Regions from separate parts of the Pseudomonas sp. 43A genome, predicted to be linked through region 2. Evidence: predicted binding sites of a transcription regulator. Region 2 holds the regulator's gene; the other holds the start of a gene.

Region 1 (9,118 bases), 2.4 Mb from region 2:
GTTCGATCACGGCTAAATACGGTTTGAATATCGACCATATCGACCGTCTGTCGGGTCGTATGCCGCTGGACACGCCGGCCGACAAAGGCAAGGGCTGTATCGAGTTTTCCGTGCGTGGCGAAGCGGCTGATCCGCAGGCGCTGCGAGCCGAATTTCTTAGCGTGGCCCAAGAGCTGAATGTCGACATCGCCTTCCAGGAAGATTCGCTGTTCCGTCGCAACCGTCGTCTGGCGGTGTTCGACATGGATTCGACCTTGATCGAAGCCGAGGTCATCGACGAACTGGCCAAGGCTGCCGGGGTCGGCGAACAAGTCTCCGAAATCACTGAGCGGGCCATGGCCGGCGAACTGGATTTCCGCGCCAGCTTCAAAGAACGTCTGGCCTTGCTCAAAGGTCTGGATGTCAGCGTGCTGGATTCGATCGGTGCTTCGCTGCGTCTGACCGAGGGCGCGGAAACGCTGTTCGCCGAGCTCAAGCGTCTGGGCTACAAGACCGCGATCCTCTCCGGTGGCTTCACCTATTTCGCCAAGCAATTGCAGGCCAAGCTCGGCATCGACTACGTGTTCGCCAACGAACTGGAAGTGGTCGACGGCAAGTGCACCGGCGTGGCGATCGAGCCGATTGTCGATGCGCAGCGCAAGGCTGATTTGCTGAAAGAGCTGGCACACAAGGAGGGTTTGCGTCTGGAGCAGACCATCGCGGTCGGCGACGGCGCGAATGACCTGCCAATGCTGGCGATTGCCGGTTTGGGTGTGGCATTCCGTGCCAAGCCGTTGGTGAAGCAGTCGGCGAAGCAGGCGATTTCCACCCTAGGGCTGGATGGCGTGTTGTATCTGCTGGGTTTCCGGGATCGTGACGGGCAGCTCTGAGATCTCTATCGCCTGACTTGGCTTCTTCGCGAGCAGGCTCGCTCCCACATTTGAAATGCATTCAACTGTGGGAGCGAGCCTCGGTCTATAGCGACTTCCACAACGAATCAAAATCTTCCTCGCTCCCGCCATGTTGCGCGGCCTCCAGCGAGCGGTAAGCAAACTGATTGAAGCTGTGCGTACTTGCCACTCGCCGATCCAGCCCGGCGCGGTGTTCTTCGCCTTGGGTATTGATCATCACCTTGCTGCCTTCCTGAAATGGCAAACGCGGTGCCAGCAAGGTCGCGGGCAGATCGATCGCACTGATTTCCGGTAACAGTAATCCGCGCAAATACTGGCTGTGATCGTCCCGCGAGCGCACCAGTTGCAGCCCACAAGGCTGTGCATGCGGGGCCACCAGTTCGATGCCCATTTGCGTGCCGCCACCGCGTACCTGACGGATCCAGCGGATCACCGCAATGCTCCAGCCCAGACTGACACTGTCGTGTATTCCGAGCATTTCTCCGGCCTGCAGTTCGGCGGGCACTTCCTCTGGCCATGCCAGGCAATAGCCGCCGGGGCTGTGGTTGATCACCGGCAGGGTATGGGTCGGGTAATGGGGTGTGCTGTCGGTGCCGCTTTCGTCCTCGAGCAAATGGTCGTACTGGATTTCCTCGTAAGGCAAAAACTGCTCGGCATTACTCTGCGGGGCTGCGTCGAAAGCCTGACTCCAACTGTCCTTTTCACCTTTGATGACGGCACTGCTGAAATTCGCCGAGCGCGCCCCGGGAAGCTTGAGCAGCTCGCTGAAACTGCGCTCACCGCCGAGGTAGAAGTGCAGGGCGCTCATGCCCACGCACACGGTCAGATTGCCTTGGCCAACGGTGCGCTGAAAACTGCGTTCAGCCGCTTGCCCCCAGGTTGCGTGCAAGTGTTGCAGGGTATCGAAGCTCAACCCGGTCGGCACGGGCAGCGGCGTCGAACTGCCCTGATGCAGCAAGTGCGCTTCGATGGCATTCACCAGCGGTTGTGGATCGAAACCGAGCAACCCGGGTTGTTGCTCGCTGCGAAACATGCTGCGGTAGCGTGGGCCGGCATCCAGTTCTGCACTGATCGCCAGCAGACCGGCGTCCGGGCTTGCCGGATGCAGCTTGAGCAGTGCGCTCCACGGTTCCAGCACTTCGGCGAGCCGGGCGATCTGGTTCTGCCGCAATTGATTGCAGCGGGCACTGCCCAGCAAGAGTGCGCAGATGTACGTCTGTTCCAGGCTCAACTCTGTCGTCAGGCTGGCCAGATCGTCGTGCACGCGGCGGTGTTGCAGTTGTAGTTCAGCGGCGCTGCGATACAGCTGATGCAGTTCGAACCACAGATGCTCCGGCGGCGAGCTATACAGTTGAGTGGCCCGAAGCAACTGCCCTTTGAGTGCATGGGCCGCCCGTTGCAGGGCGGTGCTGACCAATGCCGCGCGATCCTTGCTGTACTTCGGCGCAATCCGCAACACGATCTGTTTGTAGCCGACGGCCAGATGGCTTTGTAATGCCTGACAGAGATTGCTGATCTTGCGCGAACGTTCATCCAGCATGATCGCCTGATGCAAGAAGTGTCGCTCCAGGTGCTGGCAGACGAAATACACTTCGGGGCGTAGCAGCTCCAGCAGGTTGAGGCGGTTGTCGCTGGGCGTGAGCAGTTGGTTGAGTTCGCCCATGGCTTGATAAAGCAGGCGGGCGGTTTCGCCGATGTTGGCTTTGGGCAGGCCGGCGATCCAGCGCTTGAGGTCGCGCGGGGTGGCTTCGCAAAACGACAGGCGGGTTTGCGTCGGGGTCGGGGCGCTCAGGGAGGCTTGGGGGCGAGACTCACTCATGCCGTGACGGGCTCCGGCGGCGAAATGGGCAATGCCCCAAACTCTAGCAGCTGTGGTCTGTTTCGTCGGATGGCGTCAGGCTTTTTGACCGCTGGTCTGCTGGCCGGATGCCATTCCCCAAGCCCTACTAGTCTCTCAGGCGTGCGATCGGAAACGCACGGTTGCACGGCCTGCCGTCAACCTCGGGCAGGTCTCCCGAAACTTCAAGGAGATGAGGTTCATGTCTAAATATGCAGTGGCAAATCAATGGGGTGGCAGTTCGGCGCCGTGGCATCCGGGTGGAACTTGGGTGTTGGGTGGGCGGGACAACCAGAATGTCGTCGCTATCGACATCAAGTCGCACGATGACGGCAAAACGTTCACCGGCACCATGACCTATGCCGGGGAAGGTCCCATTGGCTTCAAAGCGCAACGCACCGGTCAGAACCAGTACAACGTCGAGAATCAGTGGGGTGGCAATGATGCCCCATGGCATCCGGGCGGCAAGTGGGTGATTGGCGGCCGGGACAATCAGAACGTTATCGCGTTGAGCGTCACGTCCAGTGACGGAGGGAAAAACCTCAGTGGCACCAATACCTATGTCAACGAAGGCCCGATCGGCTTCCGTGGGCAGATAGAGTAACGGCACCACCGAGTCGTATCCGCCCTTTCGCAGACGTGCGAACGGGCGGATCAGTGGCTCACAGCATTCAGGCGTTTGGCAGCGCCAGGCCCTGGCCCATCTGCACTGGCGAACCCGCCGCCAGTTCTTCAGCCCATTTAACCTGATCCGGCCCGAACAGCACGATCGCGGTCGAACCCAGTTTGAAGCGGCCCAGTTCGGCACCTTTTTCCAGATGGATCGGCGCACGCGCGGCTTCATCGTAGCGGAAGGTTTTCAGTTCACGCTTCGGCGGCGTGACCAGACCGGCCCACACGGTTTCAATCGAAGCGACGATCATCGCGCCGACCAGCACCACCGCCATCGGGCCGCGCTCGGTGTCGAAAATGCACGCTACACGCTCGTTACGGGCGAACAGCTCCGGGACGTTTTCAGCGGTGGTCTGATTCACCGAGAAGATCCGGCCCGGGATGTAGACCATCTCGCGCAGGGTGCCTGCCAGCGGCATGTGCACGCGGTGGTAGTCCTTCGGCGACAGGTAAATAGTGGCGAAGTCGCCGCCCATGAACGGTGCTGCGTTGGCCGCATCACCGCCGAGCAGTTCCAGCACGCTGAAGCTGTGCCCCTTGGCCTGGAACACGCGACCGTGTTCGATCGGGCCAAGTTGGCTGACTGCGCCGTCGGCCGGGCTGAGGATCGCGCCCGGAGTCTGGTCCAGTGGCCGCGCGCCGTCTTTCAGGGCGCGGGTGAAGAAGGCGTTGAAGTGCTCGTAAGCAGTCAGGTCTTCGACCAGCGCTTGCGACATGTCCACCTGGTAGCGCTTGGCGAACCACTGGGTGAAGGCATTCTTGAACCAGCGCACGCGGCACTCGGCAATGCAGCCGGCCAGACGCGACAGCAGGTGATGAGGCAGCAGGTACTGGCTGAGGATAAACAGACGCTCTTTCATTAGTTGTCCTTAAAAACCTTAAATCTCGACAGGCGTGTCAGGGTGGTTGCCCCATTCGCCCCAGGAACCGGCGTAGCCCTTGACCCGCGGATAACCGAGGGACTTGGCCACCAGATAAGTGAAGCCCGACCGGTGATGGGTCTGGCAGTGGGTAATGATTTCTTTGTCCTTGGTGATCCCGAGATCTTCGAGGATCTGCGGCATGTCTGTGCGAATACGCAGCTGACGGGCCTTGTCCATGCCGGCAGTCCATTCGAAATTGACCGCGCCGGGGATGTGCCCGGCCTTGGCCGCCAGCACTTTCTCGCCGGAATACTCCAGCGGCCCGCGCGCATCCCAGATCGCCAGATCGGCAGCGCCGAGACGGCTTTGCAGGTATTCGCGTGTGGCGGTTGGCGCTTCGTGCAAGGTCAGCGCCAGCGAACCGCCGACAGCGGGCGGCACCTGAATCGACATCGGCATGCCTTCTGCCAGCCACGCCGGCAGACCACCGTCTATATAGTGGTACTGGTCGTGACCGATGACGTCGAGCAGCCAGATGAAGCGCCCGGCCCAGCCGCCGCCTTCGTCGTCATAGACCACGTAGACCGCTTCTTTGCGATGGCCCAGTTCACCGAACAACGCCTCCAGATCAGCTTTCACCGGCAGCAGGCCCGGCGCCGGCGGCTGGCCGAGCTGGGTGCGTTTCGGGTCGACAAAACGTGCGCCGGGGAGATGACCTTCGGTGTAGCGGGCAGCGCTGGTCAGATCCACCAGAATCAGTTCAGGGGAATCGAGACGCGGGAGCAGGTCGCTCGGCTCGATGACGAGCGGCAAGCCAGAGAAGTCAGACATGTGAGGTCTCCAGAGCACAAAGGGGAGGATTGTAGCGCAGCCTCATCGGCCACGGCTGCTAAAGCTGTGCAGGGCCTTTTCGATGCACTGCGCGGTTTTGCCAAAGGCTTGCACGGTGATGTCGGCGAACGGCCCGCCGCCCTGATCGGCGACGACGATCATGATCACCCGGCCATTGTTGACCAGAGAGCGCAGGAATAGATGCTCGCCACGAAACAGCGTGCGCAGGCTCGGCGGCAGCAGAGCGGAGAACTGTGCATTGTTGTCCGGAGTGATGCGCACCTGCGCTTGTTGCGCGAGCAAGCGTTGCAGCACGCTACTTTGGCTGACGGCAAACGTCAGCGCAGCGGCTTCTTTTGGCAAACCATAGGTTTGCTGCACGCGCAGACTGGATTGGGTGCGGTCGGCCATCAGGATCATCACCCGGCGCATGCCGCTGGCGGCCAGGGCATCGCGCGCGGCGACGGTCAGGCTCATCGCATTGGTGAAGCGACTCGGTTCGGCCAGCAGTTCGGCACATTGCTTGCGCCATTGGCCCAGGTCTTCAGCTGAGGGCGCGGCGGCCGGCAACATCCCGGCCGGCAAGCGCAGCGTGCCCCACGGCCACAGCAGCGAAACCGCCGGGTGCCACAGGTCAGGCATCGCGTGATGACGCGCGCTGTTGGCGGCTTGCTGGTGCAACTGCTGTTGCACCTCATCCATGGAAATCTGCAGATAAAGGCTGGTCAGGTACTGCCAGCGCTCGCTGTGCGGACTGTCCCACGCCTGTTGCGCCGACAGCGCCAGACCATTGGCCAGCAGCACGGTGTTGGCTGGCTGGTTAAGCCAACGGCGCAGCGTCGGGTCATCGTCGAGGCGATTCTGCTGGCGCAACGGATGTTCGCTGTCACGGGCAATGCGCAGCACTTTGACCAGTTCGCGTTGCTCACTCAGCAGCAGTTTATAGCCTTGCTGCACCCAGATCGGCAGGTGCCAGGCCTGCACCAGCGCTTCTGCGATTTTCAGCAGGCGCACGCCAAACAATTGCTTCTCGACCACCCGGGCCGACTCGCCCTTGTGGATAACCCGCAATTCCCACTCTTCAAGCATTTGCGGATAGGTCAGCGCCAATGGCCACAGCGGCGACAAAAACAGCAGGCTGCCCCAATGAATGTCCTGCCACAGCCGCGCCAGGCGACTGGCGAAAAAACCGTTGGCCTGTTGCGTCGCATGCTGGCTGATCATCTGCAACTGGCGCAGGGCCTTGGGAATTTGCATCTGCGGCTCGGCGGGCAACCGCGCCAGCAGTTCTTCTGTACGGGCAAGGCCGAGGCGATTGATCGCCACTTCAAGATTTTCCGCCGGCGCGGCCATGGTGCCGTGGGTGTGACGATTGGCCTCACGGATGATGCTCAAGGCCAGTGCCGGGCTGTCCTGCATCAGGTCGGCGATGTCGCGTAGCGAGCTGCGATTGTCGCGAATCGCCCGACACACCTTGTCGTGAGACTCTTGCGGCACGGGCAGCCGGACGCCATCGAGCAACTTTACCCAGCCGTCGAGGGTGGTCGGTTTTGCGTGTGGGACGTTCGTTTCATTAGCCATGTCTGGAGGGGATCTTCACTGACTGTAGACGCGCCCGGCATGGGCTAAATTGGCTTTTCGCCTGAACTGGCTATAGTCTGGCGCAGTTTTGCCGATAAGTAGAAGAAGAGATTTTTTAACTTCCGAATATGACCTTGAACCCGACTTAAGTAAGTACTTTCTACCTATGGCTAAAATTATCGGCATCATCGTCGTATTCGCGAGCGTGCTCGGCGGATACGTGCTCTCCCACGGCAAGATTGCCGCCCTGATCCAGCCTTTCGAGGTGTTGATCATCGGTGGTGCTGCACTCGGTGCATTCCTGCAGGCCAACCCTGGCTACATGACCATGCACGTGCTCAAGAAGTCCCTGAGCATGTTCAGTTCGCGCTTCAGCCACACTTTCTACCTGGAAGTGCTCGGCCTGATCTACGAGATCCTCAACAAGAGCCGCCGCGAAGGCATGATGGCCATCGAAGGCGACATCGAAGATGCTGCTGCGAGCCCGATCTTCGCCAAGTACCCGGCGGTGCTCAAAGACGAACGCATGACCGCGTTCATCTGCGATTATCTGCGCATCATGTCGTCCGGCAACATGGCCCCGCATGAGTTGGAAGGCCTATTCGACATGGAGTTGTACAGCCTCAAGGAAGACCTTGAGCACCCATCGCATGCGGTGAACGGCATCGCCGACGCCATGCCGGGCTTCGGTATCGTCGCGGCGGTACTCGGTATCGTGGTGACCATGGCCTCGCTGGGTGAAGGCGATCAGAAGTCCATCGGTCTGCACGTGGGTGCGGCACTTGTGGGTACCTTCTTCGGTATTCTCGCGGCGTACGGTTTCTTCGGCCCGTTGGCGCATTCCCTGGCCCACGATGCCAAGGAAGAACTGAACGTCTATGAAGCCATCAAGGCTTCGTTGGTGGCTTCGGCTTCCGGCATGCCGCCATCGTTGGCAGTCGAGTTTGGTCGCAAGGTGCTGTACCCGGCCCACCGTCCAAGCTTTGCCGAGCTGGAACAAGCCGTTCGCGGTCGCTAAGTCATGGAAAATAATCAGCCGATTATCATCAAGCGCGTCAAGCGCATAGCCGGCGGGCATCACGGCGGGGCGTGGAAAATCGCCTTCGCCGACTTCGCCACGGCGATGATGGCGTTCTTCCTGGTGTTGTGGCTGCTGTCCACCGCGACGCCTGAGCAGAAGATCGCCATCGCCGGTTACTTCAAAGACCCGGTCGGCTTTTCCGAAAGCGGCACGCCGTACATCATCGACCTGGGTGGCACGCCGACCCTGGCCCCGGAAAATACCCTCAACCCGGAAGTGAAATCGCAACCGCAGCCTGACAAGGTCACGGTCGACACCGAGCAGGTTGAAGGCATGGCCGAGCAGGTCGAGAAAGAGCGTCTGGAACTGCTCCTGCAAGAACTGCAGAACAAGGTCGACGAGAACCCGCAACTGCAGAAGTTCAAGGACCAGATCCTCTTCGAGATCACGCCGAACGGCTTGCGCATCCAGATCATGGACGCCGAGAACCGGCCGATGTTCGATTCGGGTTCTGCACGCCTGAAGCCGTACTTCGAAGACATCCTGCTGGCCATGGCCGACACCATCAAAGCGGTGCCGAACAAGATCAGCATCAGCGGCCACACCGACGCCAAGCCGTACACCGGCACCGGCGATTTCGGTAACTGGGAACTGTCGGCCAATCGCGCCAACGCCGCGCGTCGTGCCTTGATCGCCGGCAGCTATCCGGATGCGCAAGTGGCGCGGGTGGTGGGTTATGCCTCGTCGGCGCTGTTCGACAAGGAAAACCCGTTCAACCCGGTCAACCGCCGCATCGATATCGTGGTGCTGACCAAAAAGGCCCAGGCCGCCATCGAAGGTTCGCAAGGTGCCGATCCGGCGAAACCGGCAGACGAAAGCCAGAACGGTAACGCTCCGGCGACACCGGTTGATCCGAACGCCTTGCCTGCGGATCAGCAACCGGTGCCGGCACACGAGCTGCGCGAACGGCTGAACCTGTTCGACGATGCCGCGCCGAAACCGGCGGAGCCGGGCAGTGCGGCGCCAGCGCCGGCTCCTGCGCCGAAGCAGTAAGAGACGAAAAAGCCGACAGTGATGTCGGCTTTTTTGTGGCTGTCGGTATGGTTTTTGTGGGGGACTTGAGATCCATCCCCCCTCACCCCAGCCCTCTCCCCAAGGGGTAGAGGGGGAAGGGAGCCGATCTTCATGTTGTTCAGAATCCAGGTTCGGATCGATATTTCAGGTCGGCGTACCTCGCACATTTACCACGGTCAGTCCCCTCTCCCTCCGGGCGGTCCGAAGTTTCGGGAGGGCTAGGGTGAGGGGCTCCAAAGGTAAACCTCCGATCAAAACCCCCGCCGAATCCTGCTCTTCAATTGATCATGAAACTGCTCGGCATTCTTCTTGTAAGTCCCCTTCAGCGACTCACTCATCGAATCCAGCA
Region 2 (9,118 bases):
GTCCACCTGACTGGCCATGAGCACGAGCTTGAGCAAATTGCTTTCGACTTCGGTGACCAGTTGGGTCACACGCTTGATCACCTGACCGGTCAGGTCCTGGTAATCCTGGGCCAGCAGGATGTCGTTGAGATTGCTCGACACCGCACGGTTGTCCGTGCTGCTGCGTGACAGAAAACCGTCAACCCGGCGCGCCAGTTCACGGAACTCTTCAGCCCCGACCTCGCGACGCATGAAGCGACCCCAATCGGCGCTCAACGTCTGGGCTTCGTCAGCCAGACTGTTGACCACCGGCGTGGCGCTTTCCACCAGATCCATGGTGCGGTTGGCCGCGGCTTCTGTCAGCTTGACCACATAGCCCAGGCGTTCGGTGGCGTCGGTGATTTGCGACACTTCCTCGGCCTGCGGCATGTTCGGGTCGATCTGGAAGTTGACGATCGCACTGTGCAATTCACGTGTGAGCTTGCCCACTTCCTGGTACAGGCCACGGTCACGGGTCTGATTGAGCTCATGGATCAGTTGCACAGCGTCGCCGAACCTGCCTTTTTCAAGGCTTTCGACCAGTTCGACCGCGTGTTTTTTCAGGGTCGACTCGAAATCGCCCTGTGAAGATTCGTTATGCTCCATAGCTCCCCCGCGCGTTCATCAGCCGATGCGTTCGAAAATCTTCTCGATTTTGTCTTTCAACGCCTGAGCCGTGAAAGGTTTGACTACGTAGCCGTTTACACCGGCCTGAGCGGCTTCAATGATCTGCTCGCGCTTGGCTTCTGCAGTCACCATCAGCACGGGCAGGTGCTTGAGTTTTTCATCGGCACGCACGTGGCGCAGCAGGTCGATACCGGTCATGCCCGGCATGTTCCAGTCCGTTACCAGAAAGTCGATGCTTCCGCTGTTGAGCACTGGAATGGCAGTCACGCCATCGTCAGCCTCGACGGTGTTGGTGAACCCAAGATCACGCAGCAGGTTCTTGATGATCCGCCGCATCGTTGAGAAGTCATCAACGATGAGGATTTTCATGTCTTTGTTCAATTCGACCTCCAAGCAGTCTTAAACGCGCCCAGCACCTGGACGCGCCACTTCAATCAATCGGCGCAGCACTCGAAGACTGTCTGGAGCACAACAGAGCAAGACCGGTGCCGTTCATCACCGCACCAGCCTCGTTCGCAGTGTCCCCACACTGCCTTCAGCGCGCTCGCCACTCCCCCAAACGCCCCCGCAAACGGGCCGCGCACTGGCTGTGTAACTGGCTGACCCGCGATTCACTGACGCCAAGGACTTCACCGATCTCCTTGAGGTTCAGCTCTTCGTCGTAGTACAGCGCCAACACCAGTCGCTCACGCTCCGGCAAATTGGCAATCGCGTCCGCCAACGCGGCCTGGAAACGTTCATCTTCCAGATCGCGTGACGGCTCAAGATGAGCACTCGCGCCATCCTCGTGCAGCCCTTCGTGTTCGCCGTCCTGCAACAGGTCGTCGAAACTGAACAGGCGGCTGCCCAAGGTGTCATTCAAAATCCCGTAGTAATCGTCGAGACTCAATTGGAGTTCGGCTGCAACCTCGTGATCTTTAGCGTCACGGCCGGTTTTAGCTTCAATTGAGCGAATTGCGTCGCTGACCATACGGGTATTGCGGTGAACCGAGCGTGGCGCCCAGTCCCCTTTGCGCACTTCGTCGAGCATCGCGCCGCGGATTCGTATGCCCGCGTATGTTTCGAAACTGGCGCCTTTGCTGGCGTCATATTTGGTCGAGACTTCGAGCAGGCCGATCATCCCGGCCTGGATCAGGTCTTCGACCTGCACACTGGCCGGCAAGCGCGCCAGCAAGTGATAGGCAATGCGTTTGACCAGCGGCGCGTAACGCTCGATCAGCTCGTACTGAGCGTCGCGTGCCGACTTCTTGTAGTAGTTCATACCGCTAGCGGTCATAGCACGGGCCCTGCCGTTTGCTGCACGAGGCGCTCGACGAAAAACTCAAGGTGGCCACGCGGGTTGGCGGGCAGCGGCCAGGTGTCGACCTTCTGCGCGATCGCCTTGAACGCCAGTGCGCACTTGGAACGCGGAAAGGCTTCGTACACCGCGCGCTGCTTCTGCACCGCTTTACGCACGCTTTCGTCGTAAGGCACGGCGCCGACGTATTGTAGAGCGACGTCAAGGAAGCGATCCGTGACCTTGGTCAACTTGGCGAACAGGTTGCGCCCTTCTTGCGGGCTCTGCGCCATGTTGGCCAGAACGCGGAAACGGTTCATGCCGTAATCGCGGTTGAGCAGTTTGATCAGCGCGTAGGCGTCAGTGATCGAGGTTGGCTCGTCGCAGACCACCAGCAACACTTCCTGGGCTGCACGTACAAAACTGACTACCGAGTCACCAATACCCGCAGCGGTGTCGATCACCAACACGTCGAGATTGTCGCCGATGTCGCTGAACGCCTGAATCAGGCCGGCATGTTGCGCCGGGCTCAGGTGAACCATGCTCTGTGTGCCGGACGCGGCCGGGACGATACGAATGCCGCCGGGGCCTTGCAACAGCACGTCGCGCAATTCGCAACGGCCTTCGATCACGTCGGCCAGTGTGCGTTTAGGGGTCAGACCCAACAAAACGTCGACGTTCGCCAGTCCCAGATCGGCGTCCAGCAGCATGACCCGACGGCCAAGCTCTGCCAGCGCCAGAGACAAGTTCACTGACACGTTAGTCTTGCCGACGCCACCTTTGCCGCCGGTCACCGCGATCACCTGTACGGGATGCATGCTGCCCATGTTATTTCTTTACCTTGTCTTGCATAGACGGAGGCCACATTACTGGCTGCGCGTTCACAACCGGAACAATGCATGGCAGACCATCGATGTAGGTACAAAAACTGTTCATGAATACCTCAGCCTACCTGCTTGGTCGGGCTGTGATAGATATCAGCGAACATGTCAGCCATGGCTTCTTCGCTGGGTTCTTCCTGCATTTGCACGCTGACGGCGCGGCTGACCAGTTGATGACGGCGCGGCAGATGCAGATCATCCGGAATCCGTGGGCCATCGGTCAGGTACGCGACCGGCAATTCATGACTGATCGCCAGGCTCAACACTTCGCCAAGGCTGGCCGTTTCATCCAGTTTAGTCAGGATGCAGCCGGCAAGCCCGCAACGCTTGTAACTGTGATAAGCGGCGGTTAGAACCTGTTTCTGGCTGGTGGTTGCCAAGACCAGATAATTTTTTGAACGAATGCCACGTCCGGCCAGACTTTCCAGCTGCATGCGCAGGGCTGGATCGCTGGCTTGCAGGCCGGCAGTATCGATCAATACCACGCGTTTGCGCAGCAGTGGATCCAGCGCCTGCACCAGCGATTGGCCCGGATCGACGTGGGTCACCGGCACATTGAGAATGCGGCCCAGCGTCTTCAGTTGTTCCTGCGCACCGATGCGGAAACTGTCCATGCTCACCAGCGCAACATTCTGCGCGCCGTATTTCAGCACATAACGCGCGGCAAGCTTGGCGAGTGTAGTGGTCTTGCCCATGCCGGCCGGGCCGACCATGGCAATGATACCGCCCTCTTCCAGTGGCTCGACTTCCGGTACGGCAATCATCCGTGCCAGATGCGCGAGGAGCATGCGCCAGGCCTGACGCGGTTCTTCGATATCAGTGATCATCGCCAGCAGATCACGCGACAACGGACCGGACAGGCCGATACGTTGCAGACGGCGATACAGGTTGGCTTGCGCCGGACGGCTGCCTTGCAGCTGATTCCAGGCCAGGGTGCCGAGCTGAACTTCCATCAGCTCGCGCAGGCTGTTCAATTCGAAACGCATCGAATCCAGTGCGCGCGGATCAACACCGCCGGAGGACTGCGCAGGCGCCGGGGCTGGACGCGCCGGGGCGGCGTAAGTCGGCTCGCTCAGCGGTTCAGCGGCAGTCAGCGGCAGGCCAGCCGTCAACGGCAGCCCGGCGAAGATCTGGCGATTGCTATTGCCGTCGGCTTCGCCACGCAGGCTCAGTTCGGCCTGGGCGGTGACAATGCGCGATTGGGTCTTGCGCAGTTCGTCTTCGAGCTCCATGTTCGGAACCCGTGGCGCCAGCGCCGACAGTTTGTAATCCAGTGCCGCCGTCAGCTCGACACCGCCGGCAATGCGGCGGTTGCCAATGATGGCGGCATCAGCGCCCAGCTCATCACGAACCAGCTTCATGGCCTGACGCATATCGGCGGCAAAGAAACGCTTAACTTGCATAAACCACTACCTCAGCCGTTGGGCCCTACTGTCGCAACGATGGTCACTTGCTTGTTGTCCGGTATTTCCTGGTAGGCCAGCACATGCAATCCAGGGACTGCGAGGCGGCCAAAGCGCGAGAGCATCGCGCGGATCGGGCCAGCGACCAAAAGGATCACCGGCTGACCTTGCATTTCCTGACGCTGCGCCGCTTCGATGAGCGAACGTTGCAGCTTCTCGGCCATGCTTGGCTCCAGCAGAACGCCCTCTTCTGAGCCTTGTCCTGCCTTCTGCAGACTATTGAGCAATATTTGTTCCAACCTTGGTTCCAAGGTGATCACAGGCAGCTCCGACTCAGTACCTACAATGCTTTGGACGATGGCGCGGGATACGCCGACCCGCACAGCAGCCACCAACGCGGCGGTATCTTGACTCTTCGCCGCGTTGTTGGCGATGGCTTCGGCAATGCTGCGGATATCGCGCACCGGCACGTGTTCGGCCAGCAGCGCCTGTAGCACTTTGAGCAGTTGCGACAGCGACACCACGCCCGGCACCAGTTCTTCAGCCAGTTTCGGCGAGCTTTTGGCCAGCAATTGCATGAGTTGCTGCACTTCTTCGTGGCCGATCAGCTCACTGGAGTGCTTGTACAGAATCTGGTTCAAGTGCGTCGCGACCACGGTGCTGGCGTCGACCACGGTGTAACCGAGCGATTGTGCCTGCGCACGTTGGCTAATTTCGATCCACACCGCCTCCAGGCCGAAAGCCGGATCTTTGGCGTTGATACCGTTGAGCGTGCCGTACACCTGGCCCGGGTTGATCGCCAGTTCGCGATCCGGATAGATCTCGGCTTCGGCGAGGATCACCCCCATCAGGGTCAGGCGATAGGCGCTTGGCGCCAGGTCGAGGTTGTCGCGAATGTGCACGGTCGGCATCAGGAAGCCCAGATCCTGCGAGAGCTTCTTGCGCACGCCCTTGATCCGCGCCAGCAATTGCCCGCCCTGATTGCGATCCACCAGTGGGATCAGGCGATAACCGACTTCCAGACCGATCATGTCGATTGGCGTCACGTCGTCCCAGCCCAGCTCTTTGGTTTCCATGGCACGGGCCGGCGACGGCAGCAGCTCCTGCTGACGCTTGACCTCTTCCAGCGCCACAACTTTGGCAACGTTCTGCTTTTTCCAGAACAGGTAGGCACCGCCAGCGGCCAGCGCGGCCATGGTCAGGAACGAGAAGTGCGGCATACCCGGCACCAGGCCCATGACCGCCATCATCCCTGCCGCCACCGCCAGCGCTTTCGGCGAGGCGAACATCTGGCGATTGATCTGCTTGCCCATGTCTTCCGAACCGGAAGCACGGGTCACCATGATCGCCGCGGCTGTAGATAACAACAGTGATGGCAATTGCGCCACTAAACCGTCACCGATGGTCAGCAACGCGTAAACCTTGCCGGCGTCGGCGAAGCTCATGTTGTGCTGGAAGATACCGACGGCCATCCCGCCGATAAGGTTGATGAACAGAATCAGCAGGCCGGCAATGGCGTCACCACGGACGAACTTGCTGGCACCGTCCATCGAACCGTAGAACTCGGCCTCTTGGGCGACTTCCTGACGGCGCGCCTTGGCCTGGTTCTGGTCGATCAGACCGGCGTTGAGGTCGGCGTCGATCGCCATTTGTTTGCCGGGCATCGCATCGAGGGTGAAGCGCGCGCTCACCTCGGAAATCCGCCCGGCACCCTTGGTCACCACGACGAAGTTGATGATCATCAGAATCGCGAAGACCACGATACCGACCACGTAGTTACCGCCGATCACCACTTCACCGAAGGCCTGAATCACCTTACCGGCAGCGGCGTGGCCGTCCTGACCGTGGAGCATCACCACCCGCGTCGAAGCCACGTTCAGCGCCAGCCGCAGCAGCGTCGCGACCAGCAGAATCGTCGGGAACACGGCGAAATCCAGCGGTCGCAGCGCGTAAACGCAGACCAGCAGAACGACGATCGACAGGGCGATGTTGAAGGTGAAGAATACGTCGAGCAGGAACGGCGGCACCGGCAACATCATCATCGCCAGCATCACCAGCAACAGCAACGGCACGCCCAGATTGCCTCGACTGAGGTCGGCAACGTTTGTGCGAGCAGTGTTGAATAACTGAGAGCGATCCACCGGTTTTCCCCGTTCCTTTAAAGCAAACTTTTGACGCCCAGAGCGGGCTCACGGCGGGTACTGCAAGAAGCTTTCCAACTTTTGCCAAGGATTGAAACAGGAAGGGATAAACACGCTCCCTGTAGGAGTGAGCCTGCTCGCGATAGCGGTGTGTCATCCAACAAATTCGCCTACTGACACTCCGCTATCGCGAGCAGGCGAAGGCCTACATTTGGTGTGCATTTCACTCTCACATTTGGAATGCAGTCTCTTGTGGGAGCGAGCCGGCTCGCGAAGAGGCCCTTATATCCGGCACAAATTTTTCGATTTAAACGAAGCTGTTTAAAAGACACCTTCAGACACGCCTTCAAGGCTACAAATCCTTGCGCCTTTGCCTACAGCCAAGCCAGAATCCGCCGGTTTGTGCGCCTTGGGGGGCGGGTTCTATTGTGGATCGGTCGCTGACGAATCAGCGATCGGGTCTCGCAGCCCGTCGATCTCTGGACGCACAACACCCGCTTTTTTAAGGCGGCTGTACGTGGGAGACCTTCGGGTCTGCCGGTTCTAGAGTCCCGGTCTGCGACCCGCGTATAGCTGCCCCCCTCATTCGTCTCGCAGCGAACGCTGGCAACTCCAATGACTCCAGGAGCTTCACCATGATCAAACCAACACCCAACCCACCCGAAACCGACCCCACCTCCCCCTACGAATCCCTCGATTCAAAAAAACTCCACGAAGCCGCCGACCGCGCCCTCGATCACTACCTCTGCCCACCCGGCTCCACCCCACCGCCACGTAAAACACGCCGGATGTACGCCGTGACCGCCGACTTCAAAAACGAAGAACTGCTGGCCGATGCCAGCGAAACACTCGCTTCTGCAAGAACCATCGCCCATGACTTCGCCCACCTCATACCCGCGTCGCAGCGCAGGACGCTGCTGGGCATCGCGCAGCTGATCATGCTCGGGGAACTGGCGGTGAATCGGGCGCTGGATAACTTGGAATTGCCGAATTAACGCGTCGCCACTGATGCCCTCCTGTGGGAGTGAGCTTGCTCACGAAGACTGACTTACAGGCAACACAGCTTTTCATACAGCAAACGACCACTCGTCGCAAAACCGCCGTCACCTGTCAGATCTGACAGGTGTGCAATCTGCGATTAAGCGCTTTGATGACACCTGACCCTTTCACCGCTCAGGAGCGTCAGTCATGACCACAACCCGAACGCCCGACAACGCCGCATTGGCGCTTTACCCTCCCCGCGCTCCCGAAGCGACTACGCCGGTAGATGGCGCCCATTATGGCGTACCCAAACACGTATACGACCTCAAGCCCATGGGCCTGACCATCGCCGTCGATCCTCCGCAGGTCGGTACGGTCGATGCCGGCGATGTGATTCGCCTGGTGCTGAACAAAGCCAGTACCGAAGCCACCAAAACCATCCAGCCCGGCGAGGAAAATGCCGTTCATACCCTCTACCTGCCCAAAGGCCTTCTGCTGACCACTGGCGTCAACACTCTCGTTTACACCATCACCCGTGGCAGCCAGAACATTGGCACCTCAACGCCGGATCTGACCTTGCTGTACAACGACATCCGCCCCGGTAAAGAAGATCTCACGCCCGGTGACGGCGCTCATTCCAGACTGCAACTGATCCTGCCGCAGGACGTGATCGACGACGGCATCGATGCCGAGCGCGCCAAACAAGGCGTGCAGGTGTGCTTTGCCTACCCCTACTGCCGGGCTTACGACGTAATCCGTTTGAACTGCAACGGCAAGGATGTTGTGCGAACCGTCACTGCCGCTGAAGCCCCGACCAGCCCTTCAGCCGAGCCGACGAAAATTTGCGTGATGGTTGGGGAAGATGTATTCCAGCAGGCCGGGGACAATTCGAAGTTTGTCTTTTCCTACACCGTCACCGATCAGCTTGGCAACGGGCCAGACACCGACTCGCCTTACTCGGGCACGGTGGAGGTCGATGTGCACCTGAAGGAAACCCGACTGGTCGCCCCCGATCTGGCCGAAGACCCGGACGATCCGAGCGATGACCCGAGCACCATCGATCTGACGAAGCTGGGCAGCAAGGATCTCACCGTACTGGTGCATACGTTCGCCCCACTATGGCAGGCCAACGACAAAATCCGTGTGACCTACACCGCCACCCAACCCGGCGCCCCGATCGTGTCGCACACGGTTGAGGCCGATGTCGGGCGCATTCCGTTCACCTACAAACTGATGGTGCCCAATGCCAAAGTGATTGCTGGCAGCACGGTGCGTGGAAAATATGAGCTGATACGCGGCGGCGAGATCTTTGCGACATCCAACCCCGCCAAAGCCGATGTCATCGGCAATCCGATCATCGGGTTGCTGCCGCCGTTTCTAGTGGGCGCCGTTGATCCAATCGATGTGCTGGCCCATCCGAACGGGGTGACCGTTCGCGTCGAGTACCTTGAAGCACGGACAACAGACCGCGCCCGACTGGTGGAAGTTAATCCGCCGGCGGGCTCGCCGCAGTTTCCTTTGGTGGAGTTCAACAGCGACAAACAGGTGGATACGGTGTTGAGCGCGGCGTTTCTGGCGGCTCGACATGGAAAGGTGATCGAGCTGCGCTGGAACTTGAATCGCAATGGTGGGCAGGCTGGGAAATCAGACTCGGTCACGGTTACCGTGCTGAAGATTGTCGATGAAGACCTTCGGCTACCAACTCCTGAAGTCCCACAGGCAACAGATGAAGGAGATTTAAACCTTGCTCACTTCGAAGGTGATGCCCAAGTTAAAGTCGCACCGTGGATA

The links. The regulator FliA, encoded in region 2, starts transcription of late flagellar genes. The targets are predictions, from matches to a motif close to CTAAAGTTTNNNNNNNNNNNGCCGNTAA.
Region 1: a site for FliA is predicted at 6,745-6,772, ahead of motA (flagellar motor stator protein MotA). Genes of this name have one in related genera too.

The regions. Positions count from the first base shown of each region.
Region 1 covers NZ_CP054880.1:859,097-868,214, forward strand. The annotation lists gene serB (phosphoserine phosphatase SerB) at 1-869, shown strand, start outside; gene HUW52_RS03695 (molecular chaperone) at 955-2,709, opposite strand; gene HUW52_RS03700 (hypothetical protein) at 2,930-3,331, shown strand; gene asd (archaetidylserine decarboxylase) at 3,399-4,259, opposite strand; gene rhdA (thiosulfate sulfurtransferase) at 4,278-5,093, opposite strand; gene HUW52_RS03715 (HDOD domain-containing protein) at 5,136-6,674, opposite strand; gene motA (flagellar motor stator protein MotA) at 6,841-7,692, shown strand; gene motB (flagellar motor protein MotB) at 7,696-8,748, shown strand; gene HUW52_RS03730 (toll/interleukin-1 receptor domain-containing protein) at 9,021-9,118, opposite strand, start outside.
Region 2 covers NZ_CP054880.1:5,287,367-5,296,484, forward strand. The annotation lists gene HUW52_RS23100 (protein phosphatase CheZ) at 1-624, opposite strand, end outside; gene HUW52_RS23105 (chemotaxis response regulator CheY) at 643-1,014, opposite strand; gene fliA (RNA polymerase sigma factor FliA) at 1,181-1,921, opposite strand; gene fleN (flagellar synthesis regulator FleN) at 1,918-2,748, opposite strand; gene flhF (flagellar biosynthesis protein FlhF) at 2,865-4,205, opposite strand; gene flhA (flagellar biosynthesis protein FlhA) at 4,217-6,346, opposite strand; gene HUW52_RS23130 (DUF6124 family protein) at 6,982-7,341, shown strand; gene HUW52_RS23135 (hypothetical protein) at 7,535-9,118, shown strand, end outside.